One region of the Syntrophomonas erecta subsp. sporosyntropha genome, then DNA from elsewhere that is predicted to be linked to it. Evidence: riboswitches for the same ligand, from Rfam matches in the RefSeq annotation. Region 1 holds a riboswitch; the other holds the start of a gene.
What was found. A riboswitch is a leader RNA that binds a small molecule or an ion and turns the genes downstream of it on or off. The one in region 1 is predicted to bind S-adenosylmethionine.
Positions count from the first base shown of each region.

Region 2: another riboswitch for S-adenosylmethionine. It lies ahead of ACZ5Q0_RS05175 (O-acetylhomoserine aminocarboxypropyltransferase/cysteine synthase family protein); the one in region 1 lies ahead of ACZ5Q0_RS00760 (methionine ABC transporter ATP-binding protein).

Region 1 covers NZ_AP042459.1:155,222-160,918, forward strand. Annotated here, with positions in the region: gene mnmL (tRNA modification radical SAM protein MnmL/YtqA) at 21-962, opposite strand; gene ACZ5Q0_RS00755 (hypothetical protein) at 1,245-1,784, shown strand; SAM riboswitch class I at 1,871-1,974, shown strand; gene ACZ5Q0_RS00760 (methionine ABC transporter ATP-binding protein) at 2,050-3,078, shown strand; gene ACZ5Q0_RS00765 (methionine ABC transporter permease) at 3,071-3,787, shown strand; gene ACZ5Q0_RS00770 (MetQ/NlpA family ABC transporter substrate-binding protein) at 3,795-4,616, shown strand; gene ACZ5Q0_RS00775 (DUF1646 family protein) at 4,853-5,697, opposite strand, start outside.
Region 2 covers NZ_AP042459.1:1,079,164-1,084,860, reverse strand. Annotated here, with positions in the region: gene cls (cardiolipin synthase) at 1-667, shown strand, start outside; gene ACZ5Q0_RS05185 (MBL fold metallo-hydrolase) at 1,136-1,957, shown strand; gene ACZ5Q0_RS05180 (acyltransferase) at 2,063-3,124, opposite strand; SAM riboswitch class I at 3,364-3,468, shown strand; gene ACZ5Q0_RS05175 (O-acetylhomoserine aminocarboxypropyltransferase/cysteine synthase family protein) at 3,534-4,820, shown strand; gene metA (homoserine O-acetyltransferase MetA) at 4,838-5,697, shown strand, end outside.

The DNA of each region.
Region 1 (5,697 bases):
ATGAATTAGGTTTTATAAGACTACTGATATTTCCCTTGCCAGGTGTTTCTTTTAGCCATTTCATGATCGATAGCATTTAACACTTCCCATTTGTGCAAACTCCATTCGGGTCCTATTAATAGTTCCCGGGGGCTATCTCCAGTAAGCCGGTGAATAATCATATCTTTAGGCAACTTTTCCATAATATCAACTACCAGGTTTATATATTCATCTTTTTCTAAAAAACGCAGCTTATTCTGCTCATATAATTTAACTAACCCGGTGCCCTTCATAAGGTGAAGCAGGTGTATTTTAATGCCCTGCAGGTCAAGATTAGCTACTACCTCACCGGTAGCCAACATATCCGCTCGGTTTTCGCCAGGCAGCCCCAGGATAATATGGGCTACAGTTTCAATATTTAGGCGGCGTAACTTAGTCAACGCCTGGTAAAACTGCTCATAATCATAACCGAGATTAAGATTATGGGCTGTCCGGGGATGGATAGTTTGTAAGCCTAATTCCACCCATAGGTAAGTACGTTCATTAAGTATAGACAGCAGGTCTAGTACCTCTTCCGGCAAACAGTCCGGCCGGGTAGCAATGGCTAGTCCTACAACACCAGGCTGTTTAACTGCCTGGCTGTATAATTCGTTCAGATGGGTAACATCTGCATAAGTGTTGGAAAAGGCCTGAAAATAAGCTATATAAGATCCTTCCCGCCACTTCCGGTGCATCATGGTCTTGATCTTTTCAAACTGCTGCGGGATGGTGAGATTACGACTGCCGGCAAAATCACCTGATCCCTTGGGACTGCAGAATAGACATCCTCCTGTTCCCAGGGTTCCGTCCCGGTTCGGACAAGTAAAACCTGCATCCAGGGGAATTTTAAAGACTTTTCCTCCGAACTTCTTACGCAAGTGATAACTTAAGCTATGATATCTCTTACCATCCCATAGTATGGCCGGGTCCAGTTGGTTACTCATTATAAATCGCCTCTTTGCTCTAGTTCCATAATATAATATCATATAAAAAATAACTCTAATCAAGCTTGTAGCCATCCGGTTAGTTTTGCCTTGAAACCTGTCAAATACCATGGTAACGATATACTCATGGTATTAAATAGGATCGAAAGCCTATGACCAAGCAGTGACAACGGAAAAAATTACCATTCCATAAGATTACCGGATGCGAATTAAGTAACGTTTTCTTTAAACCTTTAGCAGTATATAATGATTAGGTATGGAATTTATGGGGGGATAACATCTATGGGATCAATATTTAAAGAATACCGGTTAGTCGCCATTATTGTTATTGTAGCAGCACTGATCGGCTTAATAGCAGTATTTAGCCAGGATAAACTGGTTACAGTCTATCCACAGCAGCTCGTGATGCTAACTGACGATGATTTCCGCCTGGCTACCAGCCAGGGTATTGTTAACGTAGGTCAAAGTCATTGGGATGAAGTTACTGCTTTATACCCCGAGGGAAAGACCCTGGGTATGAGTACTATTTTTTCCTCCAATGATTTAGATTGTTTGTTTACCTTTACTAAACATGAAAACATCTTACATCGCGTCCATATTCAAACCCCGGATATTCCCACCTCCCACGGCAGCAAAGTGGGAGATGCTTTTGAGGATGTTATCGCTTTATATGGACAAAATTATGCTTATGTTTATTCTCGTGGCCATCCCGATGACTTTGATGCTGTTTACGGTAGTGACAATAATCGCAGTATAATTTTCCAGGTAAGGGGTAATAAGGTAACTAAAATCATATTACAAAATGACCCTATAAAACGTTAAGTTTTACTGTCATGCTCGTCTATTGACGGCAAAACCTGCTGAATGCTAATATATGTGTAGTGTTGCAATAACCGAATCCATTCATTCTCTTATCGAGAGTGGCTGAGGGACTGGCCCAATGACGCCCGGCAACCAGCCAAATCTGGTATGGTGCTAATTCCTGCAGATTGCATTGTCTGGCAGATAAGAGCAAGATATAGGTGTATCTTGCCTCTTTGGGTTAGCCCAGGGGGCATTATTTTTTGCAAATTGGGAGGCTTAACCCTTGATTGAAATTAAAAATCTCACCAAAGTATACCGGACACCTACCCAGGAGGTTCTAGCCCTGGACGATGTCAGCCTTTCTATCAATAAAGGCGAAATATTCGGTATCATCGGATTAAGCGGAGCCGGCAAAAGTACATTAATACGCTGTATTAATATGCTGGAAAAGCCCACCAGTGGATCGATTTTAGTAGGCGGACAAAATATTACCAGCCTGAGCAAACACGAATTACGTTTTGCCCGTCAGAAGATCGGTATGATATTCCAACACTTTAACCTTTTATCCTCACGAACAGTTTTCGATAATGTTCTATTTCCACTGGAAATCGCGCGCAAACCGTCTCAGGAGGCACGGAAAAAGGTGGAATCATTATTGGAACTGGTCGGGCTTGCAGATAAGGCTAAAGTGTTTCCCGACCAGCTTAGTGGCGGGCAGAAACAAAGAGTAGGTATTGCCAGGGCTCTGGCTAATGACCCGCAAATTCTGTTATCCGATGAAGCGACTTCGGCTTTAGACCCGCAAACAACCCGATCTATTTTAAAGCTGCTCAAAGATATTAACCGGCAGCTTGATATTACCATACTTTTAATTACCCATGATATGAATGTAATTAAGCAGGTATGTGACCGGGTTGCCGTTATTGATAATTCTCGTATTGTGGAAGTGGGAGATGTCCTGACTATGTTTTCTAATCCGGGCACTTCAACTTCGCGCAGCTTTATTAGCGCGGTAATGAAAAATGAACTCCCCGAAGATCTAGCTAACTTTCAGACCGATTTGGATCACCAGCATAGCTGTGTGGTGCGGGTATCCTTTATCGGACCATCAGCCGGCGAACCTATTATATCATCAATGCTGCGCAAATTTGACATCACTTCTAATATTCTATTTGGTAACATTGATCGGGTTAAGGATACTCCTTTTGGCAACCTGATTTTAGAACTTATTGGTGATGCTGCCATCCTGGCTCAAGCCATGGATTATCTGCGTAGTAAAGGTCTGGAGATTGAGGTGTTGAAAAATGATTGAGCTATTATCGGCGATTGACTTATCGGTATTACTAGGAGCAGTAAACCAGGACTATAGTTGGGTTACCGAGCGGGTTTTAATTGCTACCTGGGAGACTATATATATGGTAGCTATTTCTACTGCTTTAAGCTATGTTTTTGGTCTTCCTTTAGGGGTTATTCTGGTTACCACCGAAAAAGGCCATATTCTAGAAAATATGCCGGTAAACAAAATATTAGGGTTTCTGGTCAATACCTTTCGTTCTATACCCTTTATTATATTTTTGATCCTGGTTATTCCTTTGACCCAATTAATTGTAGGCGGTTTTATAGGTACGGTTGCCTCCATGGTTCCATTAACTCTGGCAGCCATACCTTTTGTGGCGCGGATGGTGGAAACTTCATTAAAAGAAATTGATTGGGGACTTATTGAAGCTGCCCTTTCTATGGGGGCTAACTCGTGGCAAATCATTACCAAAGTCTTACTACCGGAGGCCAAACCGTCCCTTATTCTGGGCGTGGCTATAACCACCATCAATTTAATTAGTTACTCGGCCATGGCTGGTATAGTGGGAGGAGGTGGATTAGGAACTCTCGCCTATTATTTTGGTTATCAACGCTATGAAACCGGTATTCTCTGGATAACCGTAATAGTACTCATAATTATGGTACAGGCCATTCAGGTGCTGGGTGATAGCCTGGCAGCTAAAACAGCTAAAATAAGGAGGTAAACAGGCAATGAAAAGGTTTTTAGTTTTAACCCTGGTATTATTGCTATCGATATCATCCCTAGTTGGTTGCGCCGTTGGCAATGATAAGGACAGCCAACCATCTGCCCAAGCAGATAAAATTGTAGTAGGTGCTACTGCTAAGCCACATGCCGAAATCTTGGAAGTAGTAAAACCATTATTAGCGGAACAAGGTGTTAATCTGGAGATAAAGGAATTTACCGATTATGCTTTATTAAACCCGGCTTTAAAGGATAAGCAAATTGATGCCAACTTCTTCCAGCACATACCTTACCTGGATGATTACAATGCTAAAAATAACGCTGATCTTAAATGGGTAGTTAAAGTTCACAATGAACCTATGGGGGTATATTCTAAACAAATAGATGATATCGGCAAAACAGCCGACGGTTTTACAGTAGGTATCCCCAATGATGCCACTAATGGTGGCCGGGCCCTCTTAGTACTGGAAAGCGCTGGTTTAATTAAACTTAAACAAGGTGTAGGGGTACTGGCAACTGATCGCGATATAGTTGAAAATCCCCAAAACCTCGATATCAAAATGATGGATGCTCCCATGCTGGCCCGGGCCCTGGAAGATCTTGACCTATGTGTTATTAACAGCAACTACGCACTGGAAGCTAATCTAAATCCGGTTAAAGATTCTATTTTTATGGAGCCTAAAGATTCACCCTTTGCTAATGTCCTAGTCGTAAGGGCTGGCGATGAAAATAAAGAAAGTGTACAAAAACTTATCAAAGCTTTGCAGTCACCTGAAGTCAAAAAGTTTTTAGAAGATAACTATCCGGATTCCTGCGTCCCGTCTTTCTAAAATCTTAATTATATAACAAAGCAAAACCCCTGTCCTATAGCTAAACCATAGGGCAGGGGTTTTTCATTACATATTGTACAAGATTAACAAGCATGTTTAATGCTATGACAGTTGGCCTTCGAATCTTACCATATATTTACCCATGAGGCTTTAAACAGGTAGCTGCTAATACCATCAATCCAGTATTACTTTAAGTCCCGGCATTAGCTTGACCAGATTACTTTAGTCAAACCATATTAAACAAAGAGGATTACGTAGAATAATCCCATTACAATCAGGCCCAGGGGTAATCCGAGCTTCGCCCACTCGGTACTGCTTATCTTCAGCTTAGAAGCAGATATAATATTGGGGATATTTCCCGGTATTAACATTCCGCCGCTAATCAGCAGTCCCATCAGTATGGCTTCAATCTGCATGGTACTCATCTGATTACTAATTTCAGCCGCAGTCAGGGTAGCATTATCCAGCACAGCTGATACCATGTTTACCCAGTACAACAGCTTATAATTTAAAGATAGTACATATTTATCAATAAGGGGCTGAAAACCTTCACCCAGGAATACCAGAGCCATAACAAACAAGTATACCTTCAAAGCACGGATAATAATACCCTTCCAGTTTTCCTGTTCAACTTCCTCTTCTTCTACTTCAACAGTAGCAGCAGCAATTTCATTTTCACCTGCTTGTTTATTATCTTTTAAAGCACGGGCCGCATATAATCCTCCCAGCACTCCAAAGGCTACAACGGTGGGAATAATAAATTTGCCCAATAAACGTACCAGGTAGAAGAAATCCTGATTTAGCTTGGATATGGCAATGGTAGCCAGTGGTTCACCAATAGGTGTTAGGGCGGCACCCAAACCTATGGAAAAACAGGCTATAATACATACATTGATCTTATGTTTGCGCTCCAACGGCAACAAATAAATTACTTCTACTAGCACAATAGATGCGATAATAGCCGTAATAACACTGGACAGCAGCCCTAATATGGCCACTACCAGGAATACCACTATCGGCACCGGTATCTTCTCATATACCTTGTTCATAAACTTCTGGAACTTATCGTGCAGCAAATAGA
Region 2 (5,697 bases), 920 kb from region 1:
AGGAAGTGCCCTGGATGGTCTACAAAAGCGTTTTTTAATGGACTGGAGGTTTGCTAGTCACCAGAAAGATTTTAAGGTGATGGATAAAAAATACTTCCCCCCGCGACCAGCAATGGGTGAAAGCGGCCTGCAAATTGTATCCAGCGGGCCGGATGCTCCCTGGAGTTCTATACGCAACGGATATCTAAAAATGATCGGGCGGGCCCAAAAAAACATTTATATACAGACCCCCTATTTTGTCCCTGATGAAAGTGTACTGGAAGCACTAAAAGTGGCAGCACTATCTGGAGTAGATGTACGCATTATGATTCCCCGCAAAAAAGATCACCCCTTTGTACACTGGGCGGCCCTGTCGTATATAGGAGAACTTTTAGAAGCTGGGGCACGCTGCTACTACTATGAAGATGGATTTCTGCATAGCAAGGTAGTTACTACGGATGGCTTTTTTAGCAGTGTCGGTACCGCCAATCTAGATGTACGCAGTTTTCGGCTTAATTTTGAAATTAATGCTTTTATATATGATGCCCGGGTTACCCAATACCTGGAAAAGCACTTTAACAGGGATCTAAGTAATTGTACTGAAATTACCATGGAACAGTACTGCCAGCGCCCAACCAGGGTTAAAGCCAAAGAAGCTTTTTCCCGTTTACTTTCACCGCTACTATAAGATTGATTGCCCTAGCCAAAATTGTCAATTAACCGTTTGTAGTTTCCGGTGGAAGTTTATAGATTAGGAAGAGCAATATTTTATAAATAATGTATTATAGCTAATCAAACAGGCTTTCTTATGGCTAGTAATAATGATGTTATGATAATGTTAAGTAGAAGCAGCCCAAAGAGCAACCGGGATAGCATGTCAGCTGAGCAAACTACCAAGTACCAAGCTACCACTCCTCCATAGCTAAGGTCATCCTTTGATAGGGGTGGACTATGTTTCATAAAAGTATTTGGTACTCTTTATAAGTCTTGCCCTTCCCGAGAACTGGCAAGAAAAGTCAACGGGAACATTGGCACAAGTCCAATCACACCGTGTGCAGGACTGAAAGGGAAAGTGTAGTCGTACCCCTGGCTGCCCAAGGATGTTTGCTGGTGCAATTGCCTTCCCCCAATAAGGTCCGCTTATTATGAATGTAATGTGAATAATGAACTTATTAAGATTTATGCAGGGAGTTATGATATGCAGGTACATATTCTGGCCAGTGGTAGTACTGGCAATGCCGTTTACTTTCAATTCGGAAAGGCCCGTATCCTAGTTGATGCCGGCATCAGTGCCCGCCGGATTGAAAAAGGATTAGCGGAAATAGGAGTAAGAGGCAGGGATCTGGATGCCGTCTTGATCACCCACGAACACCAGGATCATATCCAGGGATTAGATGTATTTATACGGCGCTACCAGATTCCCGTTTACGCCCGGGAGCGAACCTGGGCAGGAATAAAGTGTAGTGAAAAATTTCCCCGGAAATGTTGCCAATATATAACGGCTGGTTTCGATCTGGGACCTATAAAGGTAGAGCCTTTTTCCATTTCTCATGATGCTGCTGATCCAGTAGGCTATGCTTTTTACTATGGGCAAAGAAAATGGGTTATGGCTACTGATCTGGGCATGATAACTCCAGGGGTAGAAAAGGCTATGGCCGGTGCTGATCTATTAGTGTTGGAATCTAATCATGATGTAGATATGCTGGTTAAAGGACCCTACCCCCTGTTTTTAAAACAGCGCATCCGCAGTAGCAAAGGGCATCTTTCCAACCTGGATGCAGGCCAGGTTTTAGCTCGATTACCGCGGCAGCGACCCATGCAGGTCTTTTTAGCCCACTTAAGCCAGAAAAACAATAATCCCCGCCTAGCCTACCAGACAGTCAGTGCGGTTTTGCAGCAATCCGGATGCCTGCTAGGAGATGAAATACAATTAAACTATACCCACCCGGATCATACCGCTAGTTACATCGCCCGCTAGATTGATCCATGCAAAATAGGGACAGGGGGACAGGTTTACTGTCCCCCTGTCCCCCCGGGCTTTTCCGGAACATTTAGGTTCGCCTTACCGTATACCCCCATCAGGCTAATTATGCCGCTGCCGAGGTACCCCTCCCAGATAACTTACCAGCGGAGTCAGGCTGACTATCCAGATCAGCAGCCAAGTGATCGCGGCGGTAGCTGCAAACAAAGCCAGCATACCAGGTACTCCCTGCCATATATTAGCCCATCCCGGCACCCAGGTCAGCTCCATCAGCACCGTCAGTACCAAGGGATGCAACAGGAATATAAAAAAAGACTGTTCAGCCAGCCAGGCAATCCAGTACCTGCTCTTCCGTAAAATCGGTTCCAGGTGGATAGCCAGCAGCAACAGAAAAGGGTAACTGCACAAGCTGTAAATAAATACTCCCGGGCGCAGGGAGGAAAAATATGCTTCACCCTGGTATCCTTCTACAAGAAGAATAATAAGGCTAGCTAGGTATATAAAGGTCACTGTTTTACTACGGGAGCTAAGCATTGAATTAAGTTTTTCCCGGTAACCTGCTAACCACATGCCAATGACAAAATAAAAGAGCCATTCCGGAAACAGAGCTGAATAATACCACTGGAGGGAAGGAAGAGTTATCCCCCCAGTGTCATTGGCATAGATTAGAATAATAGCTACACAGCTTACCATAAATGAACAGAGAAGCAGTTTTAACGGGTAGCGCTTTAACCAGTGGCTCAGCAAAGGGTATAATAAATAAAGCTGAAAAACAATGATGAGAAAATACAGGTGAAAAAAAGCAGTCCCATGCAGCAGATGGCTGCCTAGTCCGGATAGCCACAGGAGCAGATTACCCCCTGAATTATGCTGGTACAACTCTATCAGAAGGGCATAAATTACGGTCCATACAATATAGGGAATTAGCACCCTGCCAAAGCGGCGCCGGTAAAAATTCTTAACTGTTAGTGGATGCCTTTGTTCCCCATAAACCAGCAAGAAGCCGGACATAATCACAAAAAGGGGGACCGCATTTCGGGACGCCTGGTTAAGAATAAATGCTACCGGATTTAACAAGGCATAGCCGGCAGTGATATGGATAGCCATTACGGCTAGGGCAGCCAGGGCTCGCAGCATGTCATAGGCAAAAATACGTTTACTCATCACTTAATTTTCCTTTCCGCAAACAGTTTAATTGTAGCATAATAGTAATTACCTATGATTTTTTTGATAGGAAATTCTCGCTGTTATCAGTGACAGGATTAGATTTTTCCGTTATACTTGTCGCTAATGGGAACCACCCAGATGTGGCAATAAATTGAAACCGTCAGGTTAGAATTACGGAGAGATAAAGCAGGTAAGGCGGGTTCGGGTTTTATCCGGAAAAATTAATAATAAAACTGAACTTATCAAGAGAGGTTGAGGGACGGGCCCGATGACACCCGGCAACAGCTGGCTTTAAGCCAGAAATGTGCCAAATCCTGCAGGATAATCCTGAGAGATAAGAAGGGTTGATTTTTAGACCACTTCTTATTCGGAAGTGGTTTTTTAAACCGGGTAAGGAGGTTGAAGTATGAACAAGAAAATGGAATTAGAAACGATGGTCGTTCAGGAAGGATATAAACCAGAACCGGGACAGCCCCGGATACTACCGGTATATCAGAGTACCACTTATTTTTACGATCAAACTGATAAGGTAGCGGGACTGTTTGATCTGACTGAAACCGGTCATATGTATACCCGTATCAGTAATCCTACCCTAGAGCAAGTAGAAGCTAAAATTGCTGCTCTGGAGGGAGGAGTTGGGGCAGTAGCCACTTCTGCCGGGCAGGCAGCCGTTGCTCTGGCACTGCTTAATATTTGTCAGGCCGGGCAGCATATTGTGGCTGCTAGTACCCTTTATGGTGGTACCCATACCTTACTGGATTCTACATTTAGAAAAATGGGAATTGACACTACTTTTGTTAATCCTGACGCTGCAGAGGAGGAAATTGAGGCTGTTTTCCGGCCACAAACCCGGGTCCTCTATGCTGAAACTATTGGTAATCCAGGTATGAATGTTTTGGATTTCGAGAAATTCAGCCGGGTAGCCCGCCGCCAGGGGGTTCCTCTGATTGTAGATAATACTTTCCCTAGCCCCTACCTGTGCCGGCCATTTGAACATGGGGCCAATATTGTGGTTCATTCGGCTACTAAATATTTGGACGGTCATGCCACCAGTTTGGGAGGGTTTATTGTAGATGGAGGAAATTTCCCCTGGGACAACGGTAAATTTCCGGAATTGACCGAACCTGATCCTAGTTACCATGGAATTTGCTATGTAGACACTTTTGGGGGAAAAGCCTATATAACTAAAGCTCGAGTACAATTATTGCGTGATCTGGGGACCTGTATGAGTCCATTTAATGCCTTTTTGATAAACCTGGGTATGGAGACTTTGGCTCTGCGAATGGAACGGCACAGCTATAATGCTTTAAAACTGGCTAGTTACCTAAAAGACCATCCCCAGGTGGCATGGGTGAATTATCCTGGGCTAGAGAATCATCCTGATTACCATTTTAGTTGCCGGTACCTGCCCCGGGGGGCCAGTGGAATTCTTACCTTTGGTTTAAAAGGGGGATTAGAAGCGGGTAAACGCTTTATAGATAGTGTTAAGCTGGCTGCTTTGGTAGTTCATGTAGGGGATATTCGTACCTCGGTTTTACATCCTGCCAGCACTACCCATAGTCAACTTGACCCCCAGGCCCAAGCCGAGTCCGGGGTGACACCAGATATGATACGGGTTTCAATAGGAATAGAAAATATTAATGATATTATTGCTGATTTCGAGCAGGCTATTTTCCAAGCTACATCATACTAAAGAGGTGATATTGGTAAATGCCCATTATAATACCTGAGAACCTTCCTGCAACTGATACTCTTATTAAAGAAAATATTTTTGTTATGAATGAATGCCGGGCAGTACATCAGGATATCCGGCCTCTAAGGATTGGTATTGTTAACTTAATGCCTAATAAAAGTACTACTGAGACCCAGTTACTGCGCCAGCTTTCTAACTTTCCTATTCAGATGGAAATTGAACTCATTACTACGGCCAGTTACACTTCCCGTCATACCCCGGAGGATCACCTGAAGAACTTTTACCGGACCTTTGAGGAGGTGCGTCATACTAGGTTTGACGGTATGATCATTACCGGGGCACCGGTGGAAAAACTCCGCTTCGGTGATGTGGCCTACTGGGATGAATTAGAGGATATTATGAATTACACTGTAGATCATGTAACCTCGACCCTGCATATATGCTGGGCGGCTCAGGCAGCTCTTTATTACCATTATGGGATTCATAATTATTTATTAGATAAAAAACGATTTGGGGTGTATAAGCATCATGTTACTAACCCACGGTGTGAGTTAGTGCGCGGATTTGATGACGAATTCTGGGTACCCCATTCCCGGCATTCGGAAAACCGGCGTGAGGATATTGAGAAAGTTAAGGATTTGCAGATACTGGCTGAGTCAGATGAGGCCGGGGTATATCTGGTAGCTAGTCGTGATGGCCGCCATATATTTGTCAGCGGACATTCCGAATATGAATGTGATACCTTGTGGCAGGAGTATAAACGGGATCTAGAAAAAGGGGAGTCTATTCAGGTTCCCTGCAACTATTTCCCTGAGGATGATCCTGCCCGGCAACCGCTGGTTCGCTGGCGCAGCCATGCCAATTTATTATACTCTAA